2 regions of the Peribacillus suis genome follow, and region 1 is predicted to be linked to the other one. Evidence: a T-box and tRNA genes for the amino acid it is inferred to sense, from the RefSeq annotation. Region 1 holds a T-box; the other holds one or more tRNA genes.

Region 1 (5,897 bases):
CCGACATCTTCTAAAAACATCATGACAATCGCATCGTAAACAGATATACCCTCATCCACAACGACAGGGATCGATTGATGGTCACGAACATACAGATGGTTCAGACTATCCGTCAATAGCTGTGTACCCGAGCGACCTGTATAGAAATACCCGACACGTGGACGTGCATCTAGAAAACCGGCCATCGTTAAGATAGCCAAATCCGGACGAAGCGTCGCCCTCGTTAAGCTTAACCTATCTGCAATATGCTCTCCAGTAATCGGTCCATTCTCTTTAACAATTTGTAAAATCTGTTCCTGACGTTTATTCAATTGAATTGTAATCACCACCCTACTGCTTTTCGCAGAGTAAAGTAACAAAGGATCTTCATATAACGATTATATACTATATCATTTGATAAAAGCAGTTTTCATCTCTATTAGTTGTAATAATCGGAAACCCTTCATAAAAAGGGTCCCGATCATTTTCATTGGATTAAGAAAGGATTATTTTGTTCACAGCCCCAAAGCTGGAAACTAAATCACTAATTTCTTTCATAAGGGATAAACGATTATTACGTACGGCTTCATCTTCCGCCATGACCATTGTATGCTCGAAATAAGCCTCGATTTCGCTTTGAAGCGATATTAGCTGTTCGAAATGCTCCATCTCATCATTCGTTTCGGCATAGGCTGAAGCAACCGTTCCAAATTTCTCATACAACGCTTTTTCTTCTTCATTTTCAAAAGCACTCGGGTTCACTGTCACCTTATTATCGCATTTCCCAGCGATATTCATGACACGGCTTAACGCCTCAAGACTTTCTTTAAAGCCAGCTTCCTCTTTCTTCGCTTCTAATACCTGGGAGCGTTCAACAACAGAATGGATATAACCAATTTCATTAGCCAAAACAGCATCGATTAAATCATAGCGAATGTGTAGTTCCTGAAGCAAATGCTTCACACGGGCTTTAAAGAATGTATGCATATCCGCTTTTACATCATCCATGTCACGTTTCAAGAGGCCTTTTGCTTCAAGTCCTTTAAGACCCAAAGTGATAAGTTCCTCCAGTGTGATATCCCACTTTTTCTCCGCTAGAATTTGAACGACTCCACTTGCTTGTCTTCTTAAAGCATATGGATCTTGAGAACCGGTAGGGATCACTCCGATGGCGAAGAATGATGCCAGTGTATCAATTTTTTCCGCTACGCTCACAAGTGCCCCGATTAAGGATGGAGGTACATCGTCATCTGCATGCCGTGGCATATAATGTTCATTGATCGCTGTTGCCACTTCTTTCGCTTCACCTTTTAGAAGGGCATACTTTTCACCCATGTACCCTTGTAATTCAGGGAACTCATAAACCATATGACTCACTAAATCAAACTTGGCTATTTTTGCAGCACGTAGCGCCAATTCTTTATCCACTTTCAGTTTCAAGGCATCCACCAATGCTCCGGTTACCTCTGTTACACGTTCAGTTTTCTCGGCTAGAGTACCGATTTCTTCATGGTAAACGATGCTATCCAGCTTTTTCAAAGCATCAGCAATCTCTTTTTTCTGATCTTCTTTGTAGAAGAAAGCTGCATCCGATAAACGGGCACGCAATACTTTTTCGTTCCCTTTCGATACCATATCCAGGTGACGGTCATCCCCATTTCGAACGGTCACGAAGAAAGGAAGCAACTTTCCATCTTGATCTTTTACAGGGAAATACCGTTGATGTTCCTTCATCGATGTAATCAGCACCTGAGAAGGCAATTCAAGGAATTCTTCTTCAAAACGGCCAAATAACACCGTTGGATATTCAACCAAGTTATTTACCTCTTCCAGAAGATTTTCATCGACCGGGATGATCCAGCCATTCTCCTGTTCCAGGTTTTTGATTTGATCTAAGATCACGGTACGGCGTTTGTCTGGATTGACCATGACAAATTGTTCGTTAAGTGACTTTTCATACTGGTCAGGAGTTTCGATAACTGTACTTTCACCTAAAAAGCGATGACCTTTCGTTTCTCGGCCTGTTTCTACTTCAGCTATGGTAAAAGGTACTACTTCTTTACCAAACAAAGCAATTAACCATTTAATCGGACGGACGAAGCGAAGGTCCTGATTGGCCCAACGCATATTTTTCGGGAAGGTCATGCCAGTTATGATTTCTTGTAGTTCCGCCAATAACTGAGCCGTCGGTTGCCCCTTGATGAATTTATTCACATGGACATATTCCACACCTTTAAGTTCTTTGAAATAAATATCCTCAGCCGTCATGCCTTGTCCTCTTACAAAACCTAACGCTGCTTTAGACCAGTTGCCTTCGGCGTCCAAAGCGATCTTCTTAGCCGGTCCTTTTGCTTCTTCTTCAATGTCCTTTTGTGATTCCGCAACATCTTTTACCAATATCGCCAAACGTCTTGGTGTTGAAAATGCTTCGACTTCACCAAATTCAATCGCTTTTTGTGTCAACCACTTTTGTACTTTGTCGGATAACTGTTTCATAGAAGCTGTAACAAATCGAGCCGGTAGCTCCTCCAACCCAATTTCCAATAACAAATCACGCTTGCTCATTTGTTTTCTCCCCTTTCACTTTCAGGATCGGGAAGCCTAATTTTTCCCGCTCTTCATAAAAAGTTTTGGCAACCTTACGCGCTAAATTACGACAACGGGCAATATAACCCGTTCTTTCCGTTACTGAAATGGCACCTCTGGCATCCAGCAGATTAAACGTATGGGAACACTTCAATACATAGTCATAAGCCGGATGTACAAGACCTTCCTCCATTTGACGATGAGCTTCCTTTTCATACATCGTGAAAAGCTCGAACAGCATATCAAGGTTGGATGTCTCGAATGTATATTTCGAATGCTCGTATTCCGGTTGACCAAAGATGTCACGAACAGTAAATCCATCCGTCCATTCAAGTTCAAAGACATTTTCTTTGTCTTGGATGTAAGAAGCCAAACGTTCAATTCCGTATGTAATTTCGACGGAGACTGGTTTACACTCTAGTCCACCAACTTGCTGGAAATAGGTGAATTGGGTAATCTCCATTCCATCCAACCATACTTCCCATCCTAGACCCGCACAGCCAAGGGATGGATTTTCCCAGTTATCCTCAACAAAGCGAATGTCGTGCTCCAATGGATTGATGCCTAGCTTCCGTAATGACTCCAAATAAAGTTCTTGAATATTATCCGGAGAAGGCTTCATGATCACTTGAAATTGATGATGTTGATAAAGACGGTTAGGATTCTCTCCATACCGGCCGTCTGCAGGACGTCTTGAAGGCTCCACGTAAGCAACACTCCAAGGTTCTGGCCCAATTGCTCTAAGGAAGGTATAAGGACTCATCGTCCCGGCACCTTTTTCGACATCATAAGCATTCATTAAGATACAGCCTTGCTCAGACCAATGCTTTTGCAAAGTTAAAATCATATTTTGAATATTCATCGTACACCTCCAGATTATTTAAAGCGGCTTACTAAATTTCAGATTCAGGGGCGGGAAGTATCTTTTGCCTAGGATTCCTCAAGGCAAACAAAAAACTCCCGTCCCTATGCGTAATGCATAGGGACGAGAGTTTACCCGCGGTTCCACCCTAATTGCCGTTATGAAACGGCCTCTTTTCAAACCTAATCATGCTCCGGAACGCCCTTCCCTGTGTCTTCATATCCCGGCTTGCACCATCCCGGGTTCGCTTTTATGAATTAAAACAGGTACTCTCTTCCATCGACGCATTCTTCTTATTTTGATGATTAAAATTTTATACAAACAAAACCGGAATGTCAATAGTTCGAACCTAAAACATATCTTTCATCGAATCAATCTGTTTGAGAAACTTTTTGGACTTCAGATGTAACCCTGAATATTCCTCATAATAGGCATCAATGATTTTTGACAATTCCCTTTTAGTTTCCGGTTTAACAGATATGTTACCAAGCCTGGATAAATCAAAATAATAAAAGATCCTCAGAAGTTTCACCGCAGAAGGAGAAATTTTATAATGATAAGGGTCCTTGTCCAAACATCGGTGACAAATAAACCCGGCTTCCCTTAGGGAGAAAGCAAATTCCCCTTCGGTCTCCCCACAAACGGCACATTGGTTCAAAACCGGGTTGATTCCATTTACAGGAAGCATTTTCATTTCAAAAATGAATTTCAAAACCTCAGTGTCGTATTCTTCATTTATGTAATGTAAAGTTTGTGAAAGCAATTCAAACAGATATGGATTTGGTTTTTTATCGTCCACACTCTTATCGAGCAATTCGACGATATAGGAAGCATAGGCAGTGGCGAAAAGATCCTCCCTGATAAAACGAAGCGAGTCAACCATTTCCCCCTGCTGAAGGCTTCCAAGTCCACTAGATGTCGAAACAAGGAAATACCCGGAGCAAAAAAGCTGGGTCACGGCGGCAAGCCTGCTATTTGGCTTGCTCGCACCTCTAGCCATGACCCCTATTTTCCCTAGCTCTCGGGTATAAATCGTTATAATTTTATTGTTTTCTCCATATGCCGTCCTTCTAATGACAATGCCTTCACATTTCTGAAGCATAAAAGACACCACCCATACTCGCCTTAGCTAATCCTTAAGAAACAGGAAAATCAATATCAGCTAGCTCTTCATTCGATACTAATGGTCTTTCCTGCCTTTCGACTTCTATCTCCTTATAAAGTAAATAGGTGTCCACATTACCTGTCTCACTAAATAACTCCCAGGTAAAATCCAACATATAAAGCCCACCCTTCATTATGACTAGCAATATCAGATAAATATCCGTCCTTAATGATTAGCTTGACCGTTTTTCACACTTTCATGAAGCGTAAAATTTGTTAATTAATATTCTTTCTCATCAAATCCAAAATCACGAAGCTGACTTGCTTTATTACGCCAATCTTTCTGGACTTTGACCCATAGCTCAAGGAAAACCTTAGAGCCCAATAGGTTCTCAATGTCGACTCTCGCGCGGCTACCGACTTCTTTCAGCATTTTCCCTTGCTTACCGATGACAATTCCTTTTTGGGAATCCCTCTCGACAATGATGGTCGCCATAACATTGATTGTGTCACTGTTATCCATTTTTTTGATTGAGTCAATCACAACAGCCACGGAATGTGGAATCTCTTCACGAGTTAAGTGCAGAACCTTTTCGCGGACCAATTCAGAAATGATGAAACGCTCCGGATGATCCGTTACTTGATCGGCTGGGTAAAACTGCGGCCCTTCAGGAAGATGTTCCTTGATTTGGGCGAGCAATGTATCGACATTATTACCTTCAAGAGCTGAAATAGGCACCACTGCTGCAAAAGGATACAGCTTTTGGTACTTTTCAATGATGGGCAGAAGGTCATCAGGATGCATCGTATCAATTTTATTGACTACAAGGAAAACGGGTGTTTTAACCGATTGTAGCTTTTCAATGATAAACTCATCTCCACGACCGTAGCCCTCTTCAGCATTAATCATGAATAGAATCAGATCGACCTCTTTCAAGGTATTCGTCGCAACCTTCATCATAAAGTCCCCAAGCTTATGCTTAGGTTTATGAATGCCCGGTGTATCAATGAAGATCATTTGTGAATCATTTTGTGTAAGTACACCTTGAACTTTATTTCTTGTCGTTTGAGGCTTGTCGCTCATGATTGCGATTTTTTGACCGATTACACGGTTCAAAAACGTGCTCTTGCCGACATTTGGACGGCCGATGATGGATATAAATCCTGATTTATATCCTTTTACCTGTGTATCGCTAACTAATTTATTCATTTAAATCCTCCGGTGAAAAAGCTCCTGGAAGCAATTCCTGTACTGTTAATTCTTTAGTATCACCATTCAAGTTGGTTAAAACAACCATCATATCCGGTTCACATAGTTCTGAAATGACTTGTCTGCAGGCTCCGCATGGGGATACCGGTCGGTCCG
Region 2 (5,897 bases), 1.9 Mb from region 1:
CCAATGCCAAGATGGCATTCCGCTGAATCGGCTTTTTGCCACGCCATGATCCAGAAACATGTCCGTATGTCTCTTTAAAATCGCGATTGGAGATGGTGAGCAATGGCTTCAGCAGCGGTTTGGCAAGCTCGGGATCCGGCTCCATTTCTTCATGAAAATGAAAATCCATCCCTTTGTTTTTCGGACAGACAGTCTGACACGTATCGCATCCATACAACCGGTTGCCTATTTTCGTCCTGAATTCATCAGGAAGGAAGTCTTTCGTTTGGGTTAAAAAGGCTATACAGCGTTTGGCATTCAACTGTCCACCTTGCACAAGGGCACCTGTTGGGCATACATCCACACACTTATTGCATGTACCGCACTGATCCTCCATCGGCTGATCCGGCTCGAACGGCAAGTTGGTGATCATGTCACCCAAATATACATATGAACCAAATTCCGGAGTGATGATCATGCTGTTTTTAGCGCTCCATCCGATTCCTGCCCGCTCAGCAACGGCCCGGTCCGAAAGCTCGCCCGTATCCACCATCGATTTCACCATGGTTCCAGGGACCTTCTCTTTTATAAACTCTTCAAGGAGCTGCAGTTTATTACGGAGCACGGTATGGTAATCCGTTCCCCATGAGGCCCGGCAAAAAATCCCGCGGCGCTCCCCTTTCTTGCTTTGAGGGGCATCCTTCAATTTCGAAGGGTAGGCAAGCGCAATTGATATGATCGATTGCGGCTTTTCGAAGATCAATTCGGGCCTGACCCTTTTTTCGATATCCTTTTCTTCAAAGCCGGACTGATAATCCAGCTCCTGCTGCCGGATCAGCCTGCCTTTCAACTCCGTGAACGTCGTGGCCGATGTAAACCCGATTTTATCGATGCCTATTTCCTTACTATATAAAATCACTTCTTGCTTGAGTGCATGCATATCCATTTCTATCACCTTCGTTCTCTTCATTCTACCCATTGATGCTTGTAACATATCAAACCATTGGTATCTATGATAAACTAATTTCAATCATTTTTGGAGGTGTATCACTTGGAAATTACGATTTCCTCTAATCTAGCAAGCAAAGTTCCCGATTTCAAGATTGGTTTCATTACATACGAAAACATCGAAGTCGGCCCCTCGCCGCAAATGGTAAAAGGGAGACTTCAATTATTTCAAGAAGCTTTATTTTTCGATCTTGAAGAAAAGGAACTCACGGATTTTCCGGGTATCAAAGAATGGCGGGAGATTTTCAAAATGACCGGGACGAACCCTTCACGCTACCGTCCTTCCGTCGAGGCCCTGTACCGCCGGGTCAAAAAACAGAATTATCTACCCCCTATCCATTCAGCCATCGACTTGAATAACTTCTTCTCGCTTTTATACGAGGTCCCGATTGGCATCTATGATGCAGACGCATTATCAGGTGATCTCTCCATTAAAATTGGCGGAAGTATGGACCATTATCCTGGATTGAACGGACGGGTGAACTCGATGGAAAACATGATCGTTTCAGCTGATGATGACGGCGCATTCGGGAGTCCCTACGTCGATTCGGAACGGACGAAGGTCACCGAAGACACCAAACATGCCATCCAGATCATCTATTTACAAGCAAAGACACCCATCAAAGAAGCCGAACAGCTCACAAAGTCATTGATGGATATGTTCCTCGAGATTCACGGCGGAGAAGGATCTTTTTCCGTCCTAGAAGGATAATGCAAAAACATGAGTCATATCGAGATAATGGCTCATGTTTTTTTTGTGTATTTTTTAACAGATTCGGAGGCTACTCCCCTGAAGTGCTCAATTCTGCAGTTGCAATTGCTGCGTGGCGAGCTTTCGATACAAGCCATGACTTGCAAGCAATTCTTCATGTGTCCCCGCACCAGTAATCCGTCCTTCTTCCACAACCAGTAATCGATCCGCATCAATGACCGTCGACAGCCGATGGGCAATGATCAGGGTCGTCCTGCCTGCCATCAGGTTCTTGATAGCATGCTGAACAAGAAGTTCCGATTCACTATCGAGATTGGATGTCGCTTCGTCCAATAGCAGGATTTTCGGATTGCGCAACACAGCCCGGGCAATGGCAATCCGCTGCCGTTGACCACCCGATAACTTCACGCCTCTTTCCCCTACCTCCGTATCAAAGCCATCCGGAAGCCTTTCGATAAACTGGTTGGCATTTGCCATCTTTGCTGCTTCGATGATTTCATCCATTTCAACTTGACGGCCTAGCCCGTACGCTATATTTTCTTTTATCGTCCCCGTCATGATTGGACTTTCCTGTGACACATACCCAATTTGCGACCGCCATATGGAAAGTTCAATATCCTTAATTGGCACCGTTCCCAACGAGACCATCCCATTCGTGGGTTCATAAAAACGTTCAATTAACGAAAATATCGTCGTCTTCCCACCACCGCTGGGTCCCACCAGGGCGACCGTCTTGTTGGCAGGAACCGTAAACGATAGATCATTTAAAATGGGCTTAGACGCTTGATAGGAAAATGATACATCCTTAAACGTCAGATCAGCTGTGACCAATGTGTCATGCTTCCCCTCATAGGTTTCACCAGGTATTGAAAGGACGCCCTGGATTCGTTCCGTCGCTCCCATCGCCTTTTGAAATGCCGTAAAAAATGAGGCCATCTGACTAAAGGGCACGATGATTTGGATCATATAAATAATGATGGCAACAAGTGTCCCCGCTGTCAGTGCACCAGAAGCCACCCGAACTCCCCCATATCCAATAAGGATCACGAGAATCACCATCATGATTGTCGTCATGAAGGGGGAAATGATGGCTTGGATCCTAGCCTCCTTCAATCCAAAACGAAAGAGCTCACCAACGCCACGATTGCCTTTTTCACGTTCCAACTCTTCGCCATTATGCGACTTCACTAGACGGACCTCGCCTAGGACCCTCCCTAGATTTCCGCTGAAGGTGGCCATTTCATCCTGCGTCTGCTTAGAGACTTTATACATCTTCCGCCCAAGCGGAATCAGGATCAGCATGGATAGTGGTACGATGCTGAGCATGATGACCGTCATCCTCCAGTCCAACAGGAATAAGATGATGATCGACCCGATAATCGATATGATTCCTGAAATGAATGTCACGAAATGATTCGTGATGATCGTCTTAATCGTATTCGTATCCTGAGTGATCCGGCTAAGCGTTTCACCGGACTGATGGGAATCAAAAAACGATACGGGCAATTGTAAAATATGATCCCATAATTTCCGACGGATTCCAGCTACAACATTTTCACCGATATAGCTCAAAAAGTAGAAGGAAAAACCTCCCGCAACGGTCTGGACAATAAAAGCTCCTAGTAAAAGGAATATCGTTGTTCGCTCGATCCCGCTTCCAGATATCATATCAACCAGATTCTTCGTAACCAACGGGACGACGAGACTCGCTACCGTTTCCACCAAACTTAACACTACGACAAATAACACCATTCCCATTGGCAGTTTTTCCGATTTTAACAAGGAAAAAAATGATTTCACATTCAGCTTCTTATCCATGTACAACCTCATTCCTCCATTTGCGCTCACCTAAATTATAGGCAAAAGAACAGGTACTTACAAATTTGTACAATAAAAAGAAATCCTGCTGTAATCAGTAGGATTTCTGTTCAAAAATATAAAAAACGCAAAGCTTCGTTCTCCAAGTAACGAAACCCTGCGTTATGAGTATGTATGATTGGAGCGGGTGAAGGGAATCGAACCCTCATCATCAGCTTGGAAGGCTGAGGTTTTACCACTAAACTACACCCGCATATTCTTGTAGAATTTTGTCGAATTAACTAATAAAATAATTATATAGCTTAATAGAAAAATATGCAACCATTAAATGAAACTTTTTTCATACCCACTTATTGTTTGAAAATAAAAAACGCAAAGCTTCGTTCTCCAGGTAACGAAACCCTGCGTTATGAGTATGTATAATTGGAGCGGGTGAAGGGAATCGAACCCTCATCATCAGCTTGGAAGGCTGAGGTTTTACCACTAAACTACACCCGCATATCCTTGTAGAATTTTGTCGAATTACTAACAACAAAAATAATTATATAGCTAATTTCACAAAAGTGCAATAGTCTTTTCAAAAAAAATAATAATAATTCCTGGAGATAGAATTAGTATATGTTTCGGCCCAATAAAGATGTTAAAAAGTTCCCGGCAAAAGGATTCTTCCAAACATTAAGACCAGATCACTTCCATAAGCCTTGGATAAACTTGTTCCGCTGTTTCAAGCAACATGATCAGCTTTCGGAATGCCAAGTCCGGTAAAAATTCACCATCAAGGGAATACGAATAGCGAATCGAAATCGTCCCATTTTCCTCATATAACTTTGAAAATCGGAATTGAGCATTATATTCATTTAATAACGTATGAACGGCTGCCTTCTTATCGGGATTCTTTAGCTCCGTTACATTAAAACAAAATAAATCCGCCACTTTTTCATCTTGATTAAATGAAAAGACTAACAGGACCTTCCATCCATCCTTCAACTTCTGTTCCACTCTGAAAAAGGTGATATCTTCCTCTTTGAACTCATTCATATGGATTTTTTCACGCATTAAAAAATCTCGAAATTTCACAACATTTGACATCATCTCTCACCCTTTCTGTCTGTATGTACATTTTATAACGAAATATGGCATTTTTACACATATTTCGTGCATTCCCTATAAAATAGTTAACTTGTTCCCTTTCATGGACCATAAAAAAAAGCATAGTAAAGGTCTCCCTCCACTATGCCCAGTATAAAAACTTAAAGAACTGCGTATTCTGGATCGGCAACTTTGACAAGCTGCTTCCCTAGGTTCTTTCCTTTAAATAAGTCCAAGAATGCCTCAGGGGTGTTTTCGAACCCTTCCACAATGGTTTCTTCGTACTTCAGTTTACCTTGTTGCAGCCACTGCCCCAAATCTGAAGCTCCTTCTTGGAAACGATCTGCATAATTCCCGACCGTGAAGCCTTTCATAAGTGCGCTCGTTTTGATCATGGCCGATTGCAGGCGTGGCCCAAAATCTTTACCTTCTGCATTATAAGAAGAGATTGCACCACATAATGGGATACGCGCATTCATATTTAACAGTTTGAAAACGGCATCCGTTACTTCGCCGCCAACATTATCGTAATACACATCGACTCCATCAGGGACTGCATTCTTCAAATCCGTTTCAAAACTTTCCTTCTTATAATTAACAGCTCCGTCAAAGCCCAGTTCTTTTGTTAAATACTCTATTTTCTCATCCGAACCGGCAATCCCCACTACCTTGGCACCTTTGATTTTTGCGATCTGTCCAACGACAGAACCGACGGCTCCAGCCGCTCCGGAAACGACGACCGTTTCGCCTTCTTGCGGTTTACCGATATCCAGTAACCCAAAGTATGCAGTCAATCCCGTCATGCCCAGTATGCCTAAATGAGTCGTGATTGGTGCCACTTTAGGATCAATCACCCTGACTTGCTTTTCATTCACGACCGTATATTCCGCCCAGTCGATATTTCCCACAACGACATCGCCTTGCTTGAAGCTGGACGATTTGGATTCCACCACTTCAGCCACGACGCCACCAGTAATGACTTTATTCAACTCAAATGGGGCAATATAGGATTTAGTATCTTGCATTCTTCCACGCATATAAGGATCAACGGATAAATAAAGCGTCCGTACTAAAATCTGATTTTCTTTCGGTGAGGGAACTTCACTCTCCACAAATTTGAAATCTTCTTTGGAAGGCATCCCTTTTGGACGGTTTGCCAGTGTGATCGTTTGTTGCGTTGATTGTGTCATGCATGTTCCTCCTTGATTTTTATTACATACTATAGAAAAGTTAGCGTAGCATTGATGCAGATTAACGGTCAAAGTTTCTGCTTACTTTTTCCAATACTATT

Evidence for each region. The T-box of region 1 lies ahead of glyQ (glycine--tRNA ligase subunit alpha). A T-box ahead of a tRNA ligase gene usually reads a tRNA of that ligase, here a tRNA-Gly.
Region 2: it encodes a tRNA-Gly, which carries the amino acid that the T-box ahead of glyQ (glycine--tRNA ligase subunit alpha) is inferred to sense. The anticodon was not compared.

Annotation. Positions count from the first base shown of each region.
Region 1 is NZ_CM182019.1:2,693,457-2,699,353, forward strand. It holds gene ccpN (transcriptional regulator CcpN) at 1-329, opposite strand, end outside; gene glyS (glycine--tRNA ligase subunit beta) at 475-2,544, opposite strand; gene glyQ (glycine--tRNA ligase subunit alpha) at 2,531-3,427, opposite strand; T-box leader at 3,544-3,719, opposite strand; gene recO (DNA repair protein RecO) at 3,777-4,529, opposite strand; gene AC503W_RS13160 (YqzL family protein) at 4,564-4,707, opposite strand; gene era (GTPase Era) at 4,812-5,741, opposite strand; gene AC503W_RS13170 (cytidine deaminase) at 5,734-5,897, opposite strand, start outside.
Region 2 is NZ_CM182019.1:781,877-787,773, reverse strand. It holds gene queG (tRNA epoxyqueuosine(34) reductase QueG) at 1-925, opposite strand, end outside; gene AC503W_RS03850 (B3/B4 domain-containing protein) at 1,031-1,699, shown strand; gene AC503W_RS03845 (ABC transporter ATP-binding protein) at 1,787-3,517, opposite strand; tRNA gene AC503W_RS03840 (tRNA-Gly) at 3,697-3,770, opposite strand; tRNA gene AC503W_RS03835 (tRNA-Gly) at 3,942-4,015, opposite strand; gene AC503W_RS03830 (YbjN domain-containing protein) at 4,193-4,573, opposite strand; gene curA (NADPH-dependent curcumin/dihydrocurcumin reductase) at 4,768-5,796, opposite strand.